One region of the Ruegeria sp. HKCCD7255 genome, then DNA from elsewhere that is predicted to be linked to it. Evidence: riboswitches for the same ligand, from Rfam matches in the RefSeq annotation. Region 1 holds a riboswitch; each other region holds the start of a gene.
What was found. A riboswitch is a leader RNA that binds a small molecule or an ion and turns the genes downstream of it on or off. The one in region 1 is predicted to bind cobalamin.
Positions count from the first base shown of each region.

Region 2: linked by a shared signal. The riboswitch ahead of GOX45_RS20835 (hypothetical protein) and the one ahead of GOX45_RS17600 (DUF1636 domain-containing protein) in region 1 are both predicted to bind cobalamin.
Region 3: linked by a shared signal. The riboswitch ahead of GOX45_RS16470 (DUF1636 domain-containing protein) and the one ahead of GOX45_RS17600 (DUF1636 domain-containing protein) in region 1 are both predicted to bind cobalamin.
Region 4: linked by a shared signal. The riboswitch ahead of GOX45_RS03740 (energy-coupling factor ABC transporter permease) and the one ahead of GOX45_RS17600 (DUF1636 domain-containing protein) in region 1 are both predicted to bind cobalamin.

Region 1 is NZ_WQAG01000011.1:66,130-70,336, reverse strand. Features, by position in the region: gene GOX45_RS17615 (xanthine dehydrogenase family protein molybdopterin-binding subunit) at 1-318, shown strand, start outside; gene GOX45_RS17610 (MoaD/ThiS family protein) at 347-556, shown strand; gene GOX45_RS17605 (hypothetical protein) at 573-995, opposite strand; cobalamin riboswitch at 1,159-1,365, shown strand; gene GOX45_RS17600 (DUF1636 domain-containing protein) at 1,467-1,823, shown strand; gene GOX45_RS17595 (ABC transporter ATP-binding protein) at 1,820-2,617, shown strand; gene GOX45_RS17590 (ABC transporter substrate-binding protein) at 2,617-3,567, shown strand; gene GOX45_RS17585 (iron ABC transporter permease) at 3,569-4,207, shown strand, end outside.
Region 2 is NZ_WQAG01000017.1:50,948-55,154, forward strand. Features, by position in the region: gene GOX45_RS20820 (bifunctional 2',3'-cyclic-nucleotide 2'-phosphodiesterase/3'-nucleotidase) at 1-844, shown strand, start outside; RNA gene ffs (signal recognition particle sRNA small type) at 884-982, shown strand; gene GOX45_RS20830 (alpha/beta fold hydrolase) at 998-1,867, opposite strand; cobalamin riboswitch at 1,987-2,209, shown strand; gene GOX45_RS20835 (hypothetical protein) at 2,298-2,705, shown strand; gene GOX45_RS20840 (protein-tyrosine phosphatase family protein) at 2,707-3,195, opposite strand; gene GOX45_RS20845 (DNA polymerase III subunit gamma/tau) at 3,337-4,207, shown strand, end outside.
Region 3 is NZ_WQAG01000010.1:3,214-7,420, reverse strand. Features, by position in the region: gene cobN (cobaltochelatase subunit CobN) at 1-72, opposite strand, end outside; gene cobW (cobalamin biosynthesis protein CobW) at 76-1,131, opposite strand; gene GOX45_RS16470 (DUF1636 domain-containing protein) at 1,128-1,508, opposite strand; cobalamin riboswitch at 1,593-1,798, opposite strand; gene GOX45_RS16465 (NAD(P)-dependent oxidoreductase) at 1,943-2,902, shown strand; gene GOX45_RS16460 (hypothetical protein) at 3,147-4,207, shown strand, end outside.
Region 4 is NZ_WQAG01000002.1:5,108-9,314, forward strand. Features, by position in the region: gene GOX45_RS03730 (hypothetical protein) at 1-137, shown strand, start outside; gene GOX45_RS03735 (hypothetical protein) at 134-475, shown strand; gene GOX45_RS03740 (energy-coupling factor ABC transporter permease) at 950-1,627, opposite strand; cobalamin riboswitch at 1,675-1,869, opposite strand; gene GOX45_RS03745 (cation transporter) at 1,960-2,595, opposite strand; gene GOX45_RS03750 (helix-turn-helix domain-containing protein) at 2,669-3,085, shown strand; gene GOX45_RS03755 (hypothetical protein) at 3,148-3,627, shown strand; gene GOX45_RS03760 (DUF6538 domain-containing protein) at 3,710-4,207, opposite strand, start outside.

The DNA of each region.
Region 1 (4,207 bases):
TATCAGGGGGGCGCTGCGCAAGGTATCGGCTGGGCGCTGAACGAAGAGTATATCTACGGCGACGATGGTCGCCTGCAGAACTCGATCTTCCTGGACTACCGCATCCCTGTCGCCAGTGATCTTCCGATGATCGATACCGTGATTGTCGAGGTCCCGAACCCTGGCCACCCTTACGGAGTGCGCGGTGTCGGAGAAACCGGGATCGTGCCACCCTTGGCGGCCATCGCCAACGCGGTATCGCACGCAGCGGGTGTACGGATGCGCCAGCTGCCCATGTCACCGCCGCGTATTCTGGCGGCGCTGAAGCAGGATGGTTGAAGTCAACCTTTGGTCAGGTCTCCGGTCATTGACCGGGGGCCAGCAGGTTGTCGAAGTCGACGCCACGACGACGGGCGAAATATTGCGCGAGCTTGTGCGTCGCTACCCCCAATTGCAGGCGCCTATTGATGCGGGCGTCTCAATCGCGATCAATGGCCGGATCATCGCCTCGGGACTGTCCGAGCCAGTGCCCGAAGGCGCTGAAGTTTACTTGATGCAGCGCCTAAGGGGGGGCTAAACCGACCTTTCTGGCTTCAGCGGTAGCGGTACTGGGGCGCAAAAAAGTGCTGACTGCGAAATCCCTTGTGATGCACCTTGCCATGATGCTTGGGTTTCTTCTTGACCACATGTCCGCTATGGCCGCGGAACTTGCGAGGCTGGTACGGATTATAGCCATAATGTTTGAACAGGAACTTCTTCCCAACTGATTTTTTCTTGAGTGTCTTGACCTTTACAACCGGCGCCGCCGGTTTGGCCTTCGCCGCTTGCGCAACATAAGCATAGTGCTTGTGGACAGCTGGCGAAGAGAGCTGAGGCACATGAGCGTTACCTGCCTGAATGATCTTGTAGACCGCTCCTTGGGGATGGTGTGCGTCATTCGCGGTTGCCATATGCGGCCCGAAGCCGGCAACTAGCGCAACCAGGGCAGGAAGTAACTTGGAAATTGAACGTGTCATAACGTCTCCTTTCATCGGCCCAGTTTGGGGGCTTGATACAAAGGTGGGGATGACCCGCGCTGACGCCCAATAAACCCCGATCACGCTCTGGCGGGTTGTTGTGAGATCGGGTGGATCAAATTTTTGTGCCCTGTCGAATCCGGTTGACGCGTTTTGCGATCTCAGGCACTCAGATTGTGATGGTTCCTGCGGGTCCGCCCAAGGGATGAAAAGGGAACACGGTGCGGTGTACGAAGCCACCTAGTCCGTGACTGCCCCCGCAACTGTAAGCGGTGAGCAAAGCCAATCAGCCACTGATCCATCGGATCGGGAAGGACGGCCAAGCGATGACCCGCAAGTCAGGAGACCTGCCATCTTTGATGCAACCACACCGGGGCGGGGTGCCCTGGAAGGAGGTCAAGATGGCGCGTTCAGCGTGCAGCAATACGACTGATACCTTCCGTCCTCGTTTGGCAACAAGCGAGACGGCAAATGACTGCCAATCCTGATCACTTCATTCTGATCTGCTCGACCTGTGACGGTGGAGCTGCGGTAAGCGCCGAAATCGCTGCAGAGGTCAGCAGTTTGCCGAATGGATTCGCCATTCGGCACGTGTCTTGTATGGCTGGCTGTGAGCGGCCATGCACCGTCGGGTTTCAAGCCACAGACAAGGCGCAGTATCTCTTTGGTAGTATCCAAAGCGATGATGACATCGCCGCCCTGCTTACCTTTGCGCGGCAATATCATATCAGCGCAGATGGCTGGACGAAGGCCACCGACAGGCCCAAGGCGCTGCTACACAAAACGCTCGCCCGCCTACCCCGGATCGGAGAGGGGGTGCTGCAATGACACAACCCGCCTTTCTGGTTGCCGAGAACCTGGAATACTACGCGTTGAACGGTGATGTTTTGCTGCAGGACGTGACTTTTGCGCTTGAGGAAGGTGCCATCCTTGCCATTGCCGGACCAAACGGCGCCGGCAAGACCACATTGTTGAACTTGCTGTGCGGTGCGGTGCCTTTGGCATTGGGCGATGTGCATGTGAGCGGGCGCAGCCTCAAATCCATGACTGCGATGGATAGGGCGCGCAGCATTGCGGTTGTCGGCCAGCAAGAGCTGCCAGACGGGCGCTTGATGCTGCGCGATTACATTGCATTGGGTCAGATCCCGATCCGGGCGGATCGTTCTGCCGCAGAACATGCCGAAGACATCAACCGGATTCTGGATCTGACGGGGCTGGCAGGACAGGCGGAGAAACGCATGGCCATGCTGTCAGGCGGAGAACGTCAGCGAGCGCATATCGCGCGTGCCTTGGCGCAAAAGCCGTCGCTGCTGTTTCTGGATGAGCCCACCAACCATCTGGACCCAGACGCCAAGGGGCGCATGTTGTCTCTGGTGGCGCAGTTGGGCATCACGGTTGTCATGATCGTACATGACCTGGTGCTGATCCCGGAATTCGCCACTCATGTGGCACTGATGAAATCGACCCGCATGACCGGGTTTGGCCCTGTCGATCAGGTTCTGACCTCGGATCATGTTCAAGACACGTTTGGCGTGGATTACCTGAGTTTTCAGTACGAAGGCCGCGTGATCCCCGCGCTCGACATCCGTAAAACTACCATATCGAACAAAAGGACGAATTGATGAAACGACTGATCTGGTCGGCTTTTCTTGCAACCGGCATGGCCACCAGCGCGGTGGCGCAGGGTGTTACCGTCGACAATTGCGGTGAGCCGCTTGTCTTTGAGAAGCAACCCGAACGGCTGGTCGTGCATGACATGAACATGACCGATATGGCCTTTGCGCTTGGATTGCAGGACAAGATCGTGGGTCTGACTGGCATTACCGGTTGGTACAAGACCAGCCCCGATTTTGACGCGCAGCGCGGAGACATCCCCGAGCTTGCGCAAAAATACCCCACTGTCGAAAACCTTGTTGCGGCCGAGCCAGATCTGTTTTTCGCCGGTTGGTACTATGGCATGCGACCGGGTGGAGAGGTGACGCCTGACACTTTGGCGCCTTTTGGCATCAAGACCATGATTCTGACCGAAAGCTGTGTGCATCTGCACGACGATCGCCCGCAGGCCAGCATGGATCTGCTGTTTGACGATGTGCTGCGGCTTGGGCAGGTCATGCATGTCGAGGACAAGGCCGAGGCGCTGGTTTCAGACTGGAAAGACCAACTGGCCACCATCGAGTCGCAGACCGCCGACTTGGAAAAACCCCGTGTTTTCCTTTTGGACGGTCCTGCAGACGCACCGTTCACCGCCGGTAAATTCGCCATTCCTGACGCGATGATCACTGCTGCGGGTGGTGAAAACGTGACCCATGATCTGGACACCAGCTGGGGTCGCACCTCGTGGGAGGCGGTTGCTGCTTCGAATCCTGAATTTCTTGTGCTGTTGGACTATCAAACCGGTAACGGCGCCGAGGATACGTTCAAGTTTTTGCAGGACCATCCGGTCATGTCGCAGGTCGATGCGGTGAAAAACGCGCGTTGGATCGGCCTGCGTTATGAAGAGCTAACACCGGGACCAGCAAATATCGATGCGATCTCGAAAATGGCGAAGGCCATGCACCCGAGCCTGAACTGACATGACCCGCACGGGCCTTGTCTTTGCTTTGGGGGTGGTCTTATTGGCCGCCCTTTTGATGGTGTCTACGGCCTATGGCACCACGCCCATTCCTGTTTCCGAGGTTTGGGCGGCAATCCGGCAAGGTGCGGGACTTTCTGATTCAGAGATGTCGCCGACGCACCGTATTGTCTTTGACCTGCGCTTACCCCGCGCTTTGTTTGCCTCGGTCATAGGAGCTGGGCTTGGCATCGTGGGGGTAGTCCTTCAGACGACCACGCGTAACGATCTGGCCGATCCATTTCTGTTTGGTCTGTCTTCGGGTGCTGCGGCCGGTGCGGTGTTTGTCATCACTGTCACGGGCGACATTCTGGGTATCTGGACACTGCCTCTGGCTGCGTTCTGCGGCGGGCTTGTGGCCTCGGGCATTGTGTTGGCACTGGTCCATGGCCTACGCACCAGCGCTCCGGAAAAGTTGATCCTGGCGGGTCTGGCGGTGTCGTTTCTGTTTTCGGCAATCACCAACTATCTGATCTTTTCCGGCGACAACCGCGCGGCGCATTCAGTGATTTTCTGGATGCTGGGCGGGCTGGGACTGGCCCGGTGGGAAACGTTTCCTTTGGTTTGCGCGGGGCTGGGTCTGATCCTGGCCTATTCCCTC
Region 2 (4,207 bases), on a different contig from region 1:
GCCTGTGGGGCGTCTTGAAACGTCGATACACAGCTATTTCGCCTATTGCGCGCCAGATCGGGCCCTGGCGCTTTTGGCGGCCGCGCAGGCGGCCGCGTTACGCGCCTTGTTGAATGATGATCCTACGTCGGAATTGCCTGTGCTCTCGGCGGTCGCTCCTGCCAAGTTCGGAGGACGCTCGGGCCCAGATTTCTATACTGACATCCCCGCCGGGGATATCTCGATGCGGCATGTCGCAGATATTCACCTGTTCCCAAATGAACTGCGTGCTGTGCGTGTCACCGGGGTACAGCTACGCGAATGGCTCGAAATGTCGGCAGGGATTTTCAGGCAACTGAATCCAGACTCGGCAACAGTTCTGACAGACCCCGATCGCGCGGGTCATAACTTTGATATCATTCATGGGCTGACCTATGAAATCGACCTCAGCCAACCGGCGCGTTATCGGGCAGATGGGCACCTTTCAGATCCAGAGGCCCGCCGGATCCGAAATTTGCGCTGGCAAGCTCGACCTGTTGACGATGCAGCGGAATTCGTCGTCGCTACCAACAACTATCGCGTCAATGGTGGTGGAAATTTCAACGCCGTGACCGATGCACGCACACTCCACCTTCCATCCTGCAGCATCCAAAGCGTTTTGCGGGACTATTTGGCCGAAAGCAGCCAGGTGGATCCTTTGGAACGCGCCGAAAATCCCTTTGGCTTCAGCAATCTGGGTGGTGCCAAAGCGATCCTGGAAACCGGACCAAGAGCTTTGGCCCATGTCGACGAGCTTGACCCATACGCGCCAGAGATACTGGGGACCGATGCGCAGGGTTTCCTGCGGATCGCGTTGACGCTCTGACGGGTTGCGAATCCGACGGCGCTTGCTTATATCCAAATCCGAGAGGTTGGCGCGGGCGAGCGCCTCGCCAACCTGGTCAGGTCCGGAAGGAAGCAGCCACAACGAGCCCCGCTTGGGTCGATGTCCAACCTCTCACTTACTTCCACAACCTTTCTAGACACCCTGCTGTGCGATAAGACGCGGCCAGATGGCCGAGTTGCGCCGCGCGAAAGCCCCGATGTGGCCCACTGATTGCAAACCATGGTCCTTCGGGTCGATCAGATGGCGTTGCGCGTCAGGTCCGAACAGCTCGGCCAGCCGCCAAACGGCTTGCGGTGGGACCATCTGATCGTCGGTGAAAGTCACCAGGTCGACTGTGCCTGAGGTCGAATCCCAGGTGACATCGGGCAAGGACGCACCGATTTCAGGCGCATAATTGCGCGGAGCCGTGCACCATCGGCGCCATTGCCAATAAACCGCCGCCGGCAGGTCCGGGCCAAACCCAACCGCCCTGCCGGGCAGATACCCCAACATACGCGCAAGCAGTGGTGCATGCCCGTACCAGAACAACCCAGCCAAGGCCCGGTAGGGCCAGGGATGGTCGGTAAAGGTCACAAGCCCCGAGTTCACGCATATCAGCCGGTCGATCTGCGCCACATCCGGCTGTACCGGGCCTAACATTCCACCGATGGAATGCCCTATCGCCCAATGTTGCGCCTGCGGATAGCGGCGGCGCAGTTCTGCACGCGCTGCCGGTATATCCACCAAGGCCCAATCGGCCATGGTAACAGTTGCATCCTGAATGCGCCCGGTCAGCGATTGCCCAAAGCCACTATAATCATAGGTCAGACAAGCCATACCATGCTCAAGCGCCAGCCAGAGTGCGAAATGCTGGTAGTAGTCGCGCGGAACTCCGGTTGCACTGTTCAGAGTCACCACAATTTCCGGCTCGATGACTGGTTTGTACAGCCGCGCCGACAGGTTTCCGCCCTGTGACGGAATCCAAAAATCCTCGGTTTCGATGATATGCTGGTCATCTCGCATAATGTCACCCGCCCACACTGAACCAATCAGTTCAGAATTAATATGCGCCCAGCTCGACCATCGCTGTCAAGCCGCAGCGCGCATGACCAAACGTCTGCTTGACAGCGCCCCGCCCCGAACGCTAGCGGTTGGGTGATGGTTCTCGCACCCCGGTTTGGGGTCGGGATGAAAAGGGAACGCGGTGCGGGCCAATCCGATCCGATCGGAACAGCCCAAATCCGAGACTGCCCCCGCAACTGTAGGCGGAGAGCAATGTCGAAAAACCACTGGCCGCAAGGCTGGGAAGGTCGGCAAAGCGATAACCCGCAAGTCAGGAGACCTGCCATCAAGAATTGAAACCGAAACTCGGGCGGGGTGTCCGGGCGGGCCTGCTTGTCGGAAGCCAAGTGTTCCTGATCGTCGCCCCTGCCCATTGCGCGGAGGGCGCGGTATGATCTGGAACACAAAAACTCATCAATTTTCGGCCACTCTTTGCCAGCGCACTGGCAAACCCTGCCCGGCGCTGGCGCAATTGGCGCGCGCGATAGCCCAGGCGATGTCAACGGCCAAACCTGTGACAACCGATGGGTTCGAAGTTGACGGCCACGCACAGCTGACCCATTGCGCCAAAGGGTGCACCGCACGATATCTGGCCCGACCAAAGCAGGTTCGAATTTTTTGTGACGCTGATCCCCGGACTGAAAATGAGACTCTGGAACAGTTCGCTGACTTGATGTTCTCGTGCAAAGTAACTTCGATGCCCGCTGACGCCTTGGTCAAGGCGCCATGCGCCATGTTGCAGGTCACCACCAACGCCGCGCCGGTAGCGGTGCAGGCTGCCGAGCAGGCCTCGATCTAGCTCAGCCTTGACGGCCCTTCGCCCAGTCCATCTGTCCTTGAGTTTCCACAGCGCAAGCGCGGGTTTTTCTGAGCCGCGCCAACGCCTCTGCCGGCGCTTCGCCGCTATCAATCATCAACCGCAGCACCACCATCCCAGACCGCCCGCAGCCGCCACGACAATGCACCAGAACCCGGCCGCCACCAGACAGCCGGCGCAGGCCCAGAGCTCTGACATCTTCCCACGTCGACTGTGCGTCATCCTCGGGCGTGCCGAAATCAGCAATCGGGAAATGGACCCACTTCGCAACGATATTCTCAACGTCGCGCCCCAACGCCGAGGCCCCCAGCTGGGCCAATTCTTCGGCAGTCGTCAAAGTGATCACCAGATCCGGCGCCCAAGCCGCAATCGCACGTAGATCAGCTTCGTAATTGCCATCGCGCCCCGGCAATGGGCACAATGCCAACTGCCCATCGCCCACAGTCAGACTGTAAATCTGAAATCCACTCATGTCTCGTGTCCTTCGGCGCCTCTGTGCCTCAGCGGTGTAACCAAGCCAAGCCAAATCCAAAACGAAATTCGCGCCCTCGTGGTGGACGCGACGAGCAGGTCGCTCTACGCTGCATCGGAACTCGAATCCGTCAGAGACAACATGACCGACACGCCAAGCCCTGCCTATCAGGTTCTCGCCCGCAAATATCGCCCGGAAACCTTTGCCGATCTGGTTGGGCAAGACGCCATGGTCCGCACGCTGAAGAACGCGTTCGAGGCGGACCGGATTGCGCAAGCCTTTGTCATGACCGGCATTCGGGGAACGGGGAAAACCACAACGGCCCGGATCATCGCCAAGGGTATGAATTGCATCGGTCCTGACGGCACGGGCGGAGCTACAACGGAACCCTGCGGTCAATGCGAGCACTGTCAGGCCATCATGGAAGGCCGCCATGTCGATGTGATCGAGATGGATGCCGCAAGTCGCACCGGTGTGAATGATATTCGCGAGATCATCGACAGCGTGCGCTATCGCGCCGCCAGCGCGCGGTACAAGATTTATATAATCGACGAGGTTCACATGCTCTCGACCAGCGCGTTCAACGCGCTGCTCAAGACGTTGGAAGAACCACCCGAACATGTAAAATTCATCTTTGCCACTACCGAGATCCGCAAGGTCCCGGTGACGGTCCTATCCCGTTGCCAGCGTTTTGATCTGCGCCGGATCGAACCCGAGGACATGATCGCGCTGTTGCGCCGGATCGCGGATGCCGAAGACGCCCAAATCGCCGACGACGCGCTGGCGCTGATCACGCGAGCTGCCGAAGGTTCAGCCCGCGATGCCACGTCTCTGCTCGATCAGGCGATCAGCCACGGCGCGGGGGAAACCAGCGCCGACCAGGTGCGCGCTATGTTGGGTCTGGCCGACCGGGGCCGGGTGCTGGATCTGATGGATATGATCCTGCGCGGCGACGCGGCAGGGGCGCTGACCGAGCTGGGCAGCCAATATGCCGAAGGGGCAGATCCGCTGG
Region 3 (4,207 bases), on a different contig from region 1:
CGGGCTCTGGCCCAGATCGGTCGGGGTCTCTGTCTCTTCGAGCCCGTGGCTTTCGCGAAAGACGACATGCATGGCTTATTCGGCAGCCTCGTTTACAGGCGCAAGGATAGCACGGATCTCTGCTTCTTTGATGTCGTCATGCTCGGCGATCACCACAAGGCGCGAGCGGCGGTCTTCGCCCGGTTGCCACGGACGGTCATATTGATGACGCACGCGCGCACCGACGGCTTGCACCAGAAGACGCATCGGCTTGCCCTGCACAGCGGCATAGCCTTTGACGCGCAGAATGTTCAGCTCGGTGGCCAGACGTTCGATTTTCGCCACCAGATCAAGCGGGTCGCTTTGTTCTGGCAACTCGATGATGATGCTGTCGAAATCGTCATGCTCATGATCGTGGTGGCCGTCATGATGCGATGGGCGCGCGTCCATGTCATCTTCGGCCGCGGCCTCAAGCCCCAGTACAACGCGCACATCCACAACGCCTTCGGCAACTTCGACCACCGGCAGCGGGCGCGGAGCCTCGGCGGCGATCACCGCTTTGGCCTTGGCCACGCCTTCGGGACCGGCCAGATCGGGCTTGGTCAGCAGGATGATATCGGCACAGGAAATCTGATCTTCAAAGACCTCGGACAGGGGTGTTTCATGATCAATCGAGTCATCCGCCAGCCGCTGCGCATCGACGGCCGCCACATCTGTTGCAAAGCGACCCGCAGCGACCGCCTCGGCGTCGGCCAGGGCAATGACACCGTCCACAGTGATTTTCGAGCGGATATCGGGCCAGTCAAACGCCTTGAGTAGCGGTTTCGGCAGCGCCAGACCCGAGGTTTCGATCAGGATGTGATCGGGGCGCGGCTCTAGCGCCATCAACGCTTCGATCGTGGGGATGAAATCATCGGCCACGGTGCAACAGATGCAGCCATTGGCCAGTTCCATGATGTTCTCGGCAGGGCAATCAGGGATCGCGCAGGATTTCAGGACATCGCCATCAACACCGACATCGCCGAACTCATTGACGACGACGGCCAGGCGCTTGCCCTGAGGATTCAGCATCAGATGCTTGACCAATGTGGTTTTGCCAGACCCCAAAAATCCGGTGATCACGGTGACGGGAAGCTTTTCAAGCGTGCTCATTTCAGGGCTCCAATCGGGGGAATACGTGCCGCACAGTTCTTGCGGAAATGCTCAGGACGCTCACGCCATTTGACCAAACCGTCTTTGGTCTCCAGGTATTTCGTGGCGCCGTCGACGATGGTCTCGACATGGTCGGTCTCGTTCAGATGTTCATAGACGAATGTCCAGCGATCGGGCCCGCCGCGCAAAACGATGGAACAGCCTTCGTCGCAGTTCGACAGGCATTCAACGGCTTTCAACGTGATCCCTTCGGGCAGATCAGCTTGCGCCAGCGCCTTGTGCAGCAATGCGCCGGGCCGTTCCGCGTCGTCCTCTATGGGCAGGCCGCGCCGACAGGTGGTGCAGACCAACAACTCGACCGGTACTGCCTCGGTCATATCTCTCATCCCCCCAGATCCTTTTCGTGGGGGACGGGGTTTCATGTGGGTCACGTCAGACCCCACTCCGGAACACCCCGTCCGGTTTCAGTCTTTTGTGCTGGCAGGTCTCCCGGCTTGCGGATGTCAGAGGCTGGCCTCTGTCGGATGTCCCACCTTCCCGGCCTAGGCCAGTGGCTTTGGGCACCCTCTCCGGTCACGGTCGCGGGGGCGGCTGCGTTTGACGGACGATCCGCTGACGCATTCCCTTTTCATCTGCTGTCGCAGACACCAACATATGGCTCATGAGGCACAGTTGACCCCGTTGTCAAGCGCGTTGCGCTAACAACAAGGCCAAGAGCTGAAAAGCGACTTGTGCGGGTCGCTGAGCGGCATGACGGGCTTTGCGCGCTGTGTTCGCCTGACCAAAACTGCAAACAGGGGAGCAGAGCTGAATGAAAGTAGGTTTTATCGGGCTGGGAAATGTGGGCGGCAAGCTGTCAGGATCGCTGCTGCGCAATAGCATTGATCTGACCGTGCATGATCTGAACGAAGATCTCGTGGCCGAGTTTGTTGCCAAAGGTGCAAAAGCCGCGGAAAGCCCAGCGCAACTGATGCGCGATTGCGACGCGGTGATCACCTGCCTGCCATCGCCTGCGGCCTCGGACGCGGTGATGCAAGAGATGCTGCCCGAAGTGGGGCCCGGCAAAATCTGGATGGAAATGTCGACCACTGACGAAGCCGAAGCCAAACGCTTGGGCGCACTGGTGATCGAACGGGGCGGCGCGGCTGTCGATTGCCCGGTTTCGGGTGGCTGTCACCGCGCGGCAACCGGCAATATCTCGATCTTTGCTGGCTGTGACCGCGAGACATTCGAGCGGATCCTGCCGTTTCTGACCACAATGGGACGCCGGGTGCTGCACACGGGCGATCTGGGCTCGGCCTCGGTGCTGAAAGTGCTGACCAATTATCTGGCAACCGCCAACCTCATCACATGTGCCGAGGCATTGGTCACTGCGAAGGCTGCTGGAATGGATCTGGGCACGACCTATGAGGCCATCAAAATCTCATCGGGCACGTCCTTTGTGCACGAAACCGAAAGCCAGGTGATCCTCAACGGCTCGCGCGATATCTCCTTCACCATGGATCTGGTGAAAAAGGACATCGGCCTGTTTCAGGATGTGGCGGATCGCGCGGGTGTGCCGCTTGAGATCAACCCTGTCATGATCAAGATCTTCGACGACGGTATCGCGCGATTTGGCGAACGCGAATTGTCGCCCAATATCATCAAACGCCTCGAGGAAGCCACCGGACTGGATATCCGCGCGGCAGGTTTTCCAGCCGAGATGGAAGACGATGAGCCAGAAGAGCCCGGTTACGAAGTGATCCCGCAAAACCGAACGCTTAGCCAGTAAACACTTGGCCACCAAACCCAACCGATCTGCGTGAAGCTGCGTTGGCGTATTTGAAAGGCTAGAACCGACCACGCTTGTAAGGATCAGCAAGGTCACCATGGTCACAAAGGAATGCTGCCTGAAACAAAGGCGGCATAAACGTGGAGTCCACCCGTTCGAAACCTGATCACGCAAACAGAACAGGGGCTAAAATACCATATTAGCCAAATTGTTATCCTGAGCCGTTTCTTAAAGGCTGATTAGCTTGCATACAGGCAATGAAAGCACTTTTGAGGTTCGCGTGATTTCCAAGCGTATCGACTATTTCAGTTTGGCGCTCTGCGCATTCGGGCTTGTTGGGCTCTGCGTTGGTGTTCTTTTGCCATTCACGCAGGCGTCGATTCCACCATTGATCGACTACCCCAACCATTTGGCCCGAATACATGTACTAAAGTCGCTTGCCGTTTCTTCAGAGTTCGAAGGCATATACGAGGCCGCTTGGGGGCCCATCCCGAACTTGGCCATGGATGCGATCACGGTCTTTGGACTTCCATTTCTGAACAGCGAAGCTGCGGGGTTTGTGTTTCTGCTTCTTGCGGTAGCGGTTTTTGTCGGAGGGTCTTTGACGTTAAACGCGACCCTTTTCGGACGCCTGCACATTGGGCTTGCTCTTCCGTTTTTGACGGCCCTGAACATCGTCTTTGCGTGGGGTTTTTTGAACTTCTACTTTTCCGTAGGTCTCATGCTGTTTTCCGTCAGCGTGCTGATCCAGGCACAAAGACGCGAAGCTCCGTTGTTGTATCTTGCACACTCGGTTTTGCTGGTCGCGCTCTATTTTTCACATATTTTCGGATACCTGTTTTGCCTCGCAATTTCATTTGCGTATCTGGTTAACGTAAACGCGTCACGCTTGCGTTCGCCTCTGGCGATCAAGAGTTTTGTGCGTTTTGCGTTCTGCGTGATTCCGTCGCTCGCGATCTTTGCCTTCAATCACTTTCTCTCGGACGCGGGTCTTGAGCCGATGCCTATGGGATCATGGTGGGGTGATCTGCACAACAAGGCGATGGCGTTCCTTGGGATCGGTCTGTTTCAAGGGGACGCGCCCGATTGGGCAGTCTGCATATTCGTGCTTGTGTTGTATCTGTGGCTCGGGCTTACAGGGCGCGTCAGTATCGCGCCAAGTATGCGTTTGGCACTGGGTGGGCTTTTTGTGGGGACAATCGGATTGCCTGCAGTTCTATTTGGTGTGTTCCTTGATGCGCGGGTCGGTTTGATATTCATGGCACTGCTTGTTGCCTCAAGCTGCTTTGAGGTGAAAAATACACG
Region 4 (4,207 bases), on a different contig from region 1:
ACCAGATGATCAAGCCAGGATACGGCGAGCGGGCTGAGATCGTAGCCATCCTAAACAAGACCTACGCTTTCATATCCACAGACATCCGCAGGGTCGCAAGAAGTAGCGGGCTGACTATGCCGGAGGAACTGAAATGAGCAACTCAAAGTACAAGGGTCACTTGCAACTTGACCTGATGCGTCTCCGCGAGAACCTCTCCGCAGCCTACTGTGAGGTGTTGACCGCAGGCACTTCGGGTGCAGCCTTCGTCCTCCAACAACCGTCAGGAGCCGTCTACACGGACCGTCCTGGTGCCTGGACGTTTGACCTGAGTTCCGCTCGAGGCTTCCAAGCAAAATCAAACCACATTCTCGGTGCAGAGATCGTTCCGTTCGAACATGCCCGCAGGGTCATGAAAACCAAGCTCCGAACACAACTGTCGCAGATCGATGGGTTGCTCGGGATAACCAAGGACGCACCGAATGGCAGACTTTGAAGTAATCCCCCAAGAGGCCATCGATAAGCTGGTCGCCAACCCAACAGTAGCCCCCGCGTTTAACTCAGTGTTCGGCGCGGGTCGCGCTGAGGAAAGGCTCACGTAAGGCGGAACCGTGAGTTGTTCCCGGCGAATGCTGGTGGGGCGTCGGATGTTCGAGGTTTTGCTGAGAGAGTGACCTAGAGAGAACTTAGAGGGAGCTGCTTAGGCCCCTTCCTTTTTCGTCGGGCAAGGGCACTTATCTGACCAGCAACGCATCCGCAAAGAACAACTCAATGACCGCTCCGAGCCAAACCCATCAAGTTGCTGCGAAGCTGCGAAAGTCAGGTATCCGATGTTGGACCCGGTTATGAGAGATGGCTTTGGTGAAGATGTGCTGCCGTACCTGCAATCGACTTCGGCGGCTCACCAAGTGTTTGCGCAGCATCGGATTTAGGCGGCCCGCAGCTACTGGAGCCGCCCTGATTGTTAGACTCAAGCCGGGTGGTATAGCCGACGCGTAAACACACCGCTTTGCTTGCTGTCACGAAGAAGCTTCGCGCCAGCCAACACTGCCAGGTCAGCAATGGGTTCAACCAGAACCACCATCAGGTAAGCTGCGCCGAAGCTTCCAACGGCGGCCATGTTCTCGGCTCCGAAGCCTTGGCCATAAAACGCCCAGAATGCCACCCAAGCAATCACACCACCTTGGTAAGCAAGTGAAAGCTTGAATACTTCGCCGTAGCTACAATCGACGTAGGCTTTTTGCTCAGGGATGATGCGTTTTGCCAAGGCGTCGATGAGGAACAGCGGGAACAACAGCGTTGTCACGTTCACGAAGTACATGGGCATGTCGCTCGGCGCAAACAAAGCACCTTGGACAAAAAGCCCACCCGCAAGACCAATTGCTGCGGGTCCCGCACCAAGCAGCAGCAGTATCGTGGTTCCCAATATGAAGTGCACCTCAGAGATGCCAACCGCAAAATGCGGGAACACCTCGAAGAACAAAAACACCGTAGCCACAGCCAGCACACTGCGTACCCCGAATGAAATCACCGAGTGCGACTTCAAATCGTCGGCCACCAGCTTGAGGGAATAACCAGCGGCGGCGGCGGCCGTTCCGTAGGCAAACACCATTTTCGCGCCGTCTACGACGCCCGGTTCAATATGCATATTCAGTCTCCTTGCCGTCCTTCCTGACGACATTTGATGCCGAGAAACTCGGCGGTTGCTCTAGCGGCAGGTCTCCTGGCTTGCGACTCAACGCGCTCCCGAGCCTTCCCAACACAGTGTGTCAGTGGTGCAATTCCGGGTTTGCTCACCGCTTACAGTTGCAGGGGCAGCCGAGGATTCTCACCTCGTTCCCTTTTCAGTCGGAACGAACCATCCCGACCACCGCATCGCATCCTATTCACGCGCTTTCCCGACGAGTCAATCAAAACGCTGACGCCTGACAAAACAATATCCTTGCTCTGGCTCAATTTGGCGTCAGGAGTTTCATTCCGTTAGGCACTAACCTGTTGATGGAGCTTGCTATCACGCCGCTCCGCCAGAGCTTGGCGCACGATTTGTACAGATGATGACAAAAACAAACCCGCCATGATCGTCGCTACGATTAGGTCAGGCCATCCTGTGGCTGTGCCCCAAACGCCGAGAGCGGCAAACATCACTGCCACGTTCCCTATGGCATCATTGCGGGAACAAAGCCAGACGGAGCGGACATTCGCGTCTCCATCTTTGTACCTGACGAGCAGAAGAACACTGGCAAGGTTTGTAAGCAGTGCAAGGAACCCCACCATTCCCATGATTTCAGCCTCAGGAACGCCGACGTAGAACACCCGATATACGGTCGACCCGAATACCCATGAACCCATCAGAAAAAGGCTGAGGCCTTTGGCTAGGGCAGCATTTGTTCGCGCTCGGATTGAAGCGCCTATTACAGCCAGAGAAATGCCATAGGTGAGGGCATCCCCCAAGAAGTCGAGTGCGTCGGCCTGTAGTGCCTGAGACTTCGCATAATGCCCGGCGGTCATCTCGACCACAAACATCGTGGCATTGAGTGCAATGACGATCCACAATCGCCTTTTGTAATCATCTGAAACGCCGTCAAACTTCGCGTCGTGTCCGCAACATCCTGACATAAGGAAACCTCTTTGAATCTGTCTTTAGCATAGTGTAGTTTCTCTAGTGGCTAGAGGTTCAAGAGGTAATTTGATGTTTTCGATTGGTGACCTGTCCAAGCGCACAGCGGTCAAGATTCCGACCATCCGCTATTACGAAGAGATGGGCCTGCTTTCCGCACCAGAACGCACTGAAGGCAACCAACGGCGCTATGATGCGGCTGGGTTGGAACGCCTTAGCTTCATCAAGCATGCGCGTGACCTTGGCTTCTCGATTGAGGCGATTTCGGAACTGATCGAGCTTCAATGCCACCCAGATCGTTCATGCCAAGCCGCGACGGATATCGCCATCTCACAGCTTTCCGAAGTCAGGGCCAAGATCAAACGGCTAAGGTCACTTGAAAAAGAGCTGGTTCGGATTTCCAAGGGTTGTGACGGCGATGGCGTGTCGGAAGACTGCTATGTTCTGGCTTCTCTAGCGGATCACAAGCTTTGCAATCACGAGCATTAACCCGAAATCAGACTTTGGCGTTGACGTAGCGAATTGGAGCTTTGCCCGCCCCGCAGACCTTGATGAGTCATGCGGCGAAGGTCCTGAGCGAGCCCGAATTCACCGATGCTGCAACGTCGGCCAATGTCTGCTACGCAAGGCTCTGGAGGTATTTTGCAATGCTCAAAGGTGCCGTATTGTACGCAAAAGACTTGAAAAAACTGCGTGCTTTCTATCTCGCGATTGGCGGCAAACAGACCGACGGGATCGACGGTGAATTTGCGGCCATCTCGAATGCCGATACCGAACTCATAATTCTGCAGGTTCCACAGACAATTGCACCACAAATTGTCATCGAAGACCCCCCAGTGGTGCGTTCCGGCACGCCTATGAAACCAATAATCAGCACCATTTCCATTGCTGATGTGCTCGAAATACTGCCAGAGATCGGTGGCAGGCCGGTTCCAGATATGAAGCAATGGAAGTTCCGTCAGAACCTTGTTCAAGACATTGTTGATCCTGAGGGCAATGTCGTTCAGCTTTGGCAGCCGGAAAGCTCTTGAAGCGGTCATTGATGCAGAGACTTCGTATGGCAGCTCCGTCCGCATAGCTGACTTTGCGTATTACCCAAGCGGGGAGCGCTCATCAGGAAAGTGATTGAGGCTTACCGCAAGGCCGCTCAAGGCGACGTTCATCCTCCGCGAACTCATGAACCATCACCGCAGTGACGTCAGATAGGGAAATATCTCCGGCGAAGTCCTTGAATTGCTCAAGGGCGTGTTCTGCTTCGCGCTGAGTCTTGATCGTGCTGTACGGATTGGTCTCAAGGTACTCCCTAGAGGCGCTGGCGAGGTAAACTGTTCCCGGTGCAACCTTTCGCTCGGTGCCGCCAGCCTTCCACTCTTGGTAGACCTTGAGAGCTTCTATGGCCTGCTCGTTGACCACCTCTACAGCAACGTCGTTTTCTTCATTCTCCCCGTATTCGAGGTTTTTGTGGTATTTGATGAGGTCCTCAAGTTCCCCGATGTCCTCCATACGTTGAACCTCGTCGGCGTCACCGATCCAACCGAGTAGATCACTGATCACGTCGCGCGGATCAGGCTTGCAGTTGTCCAGTTGGCTATAGAGTTCGGCTGAAAGGTT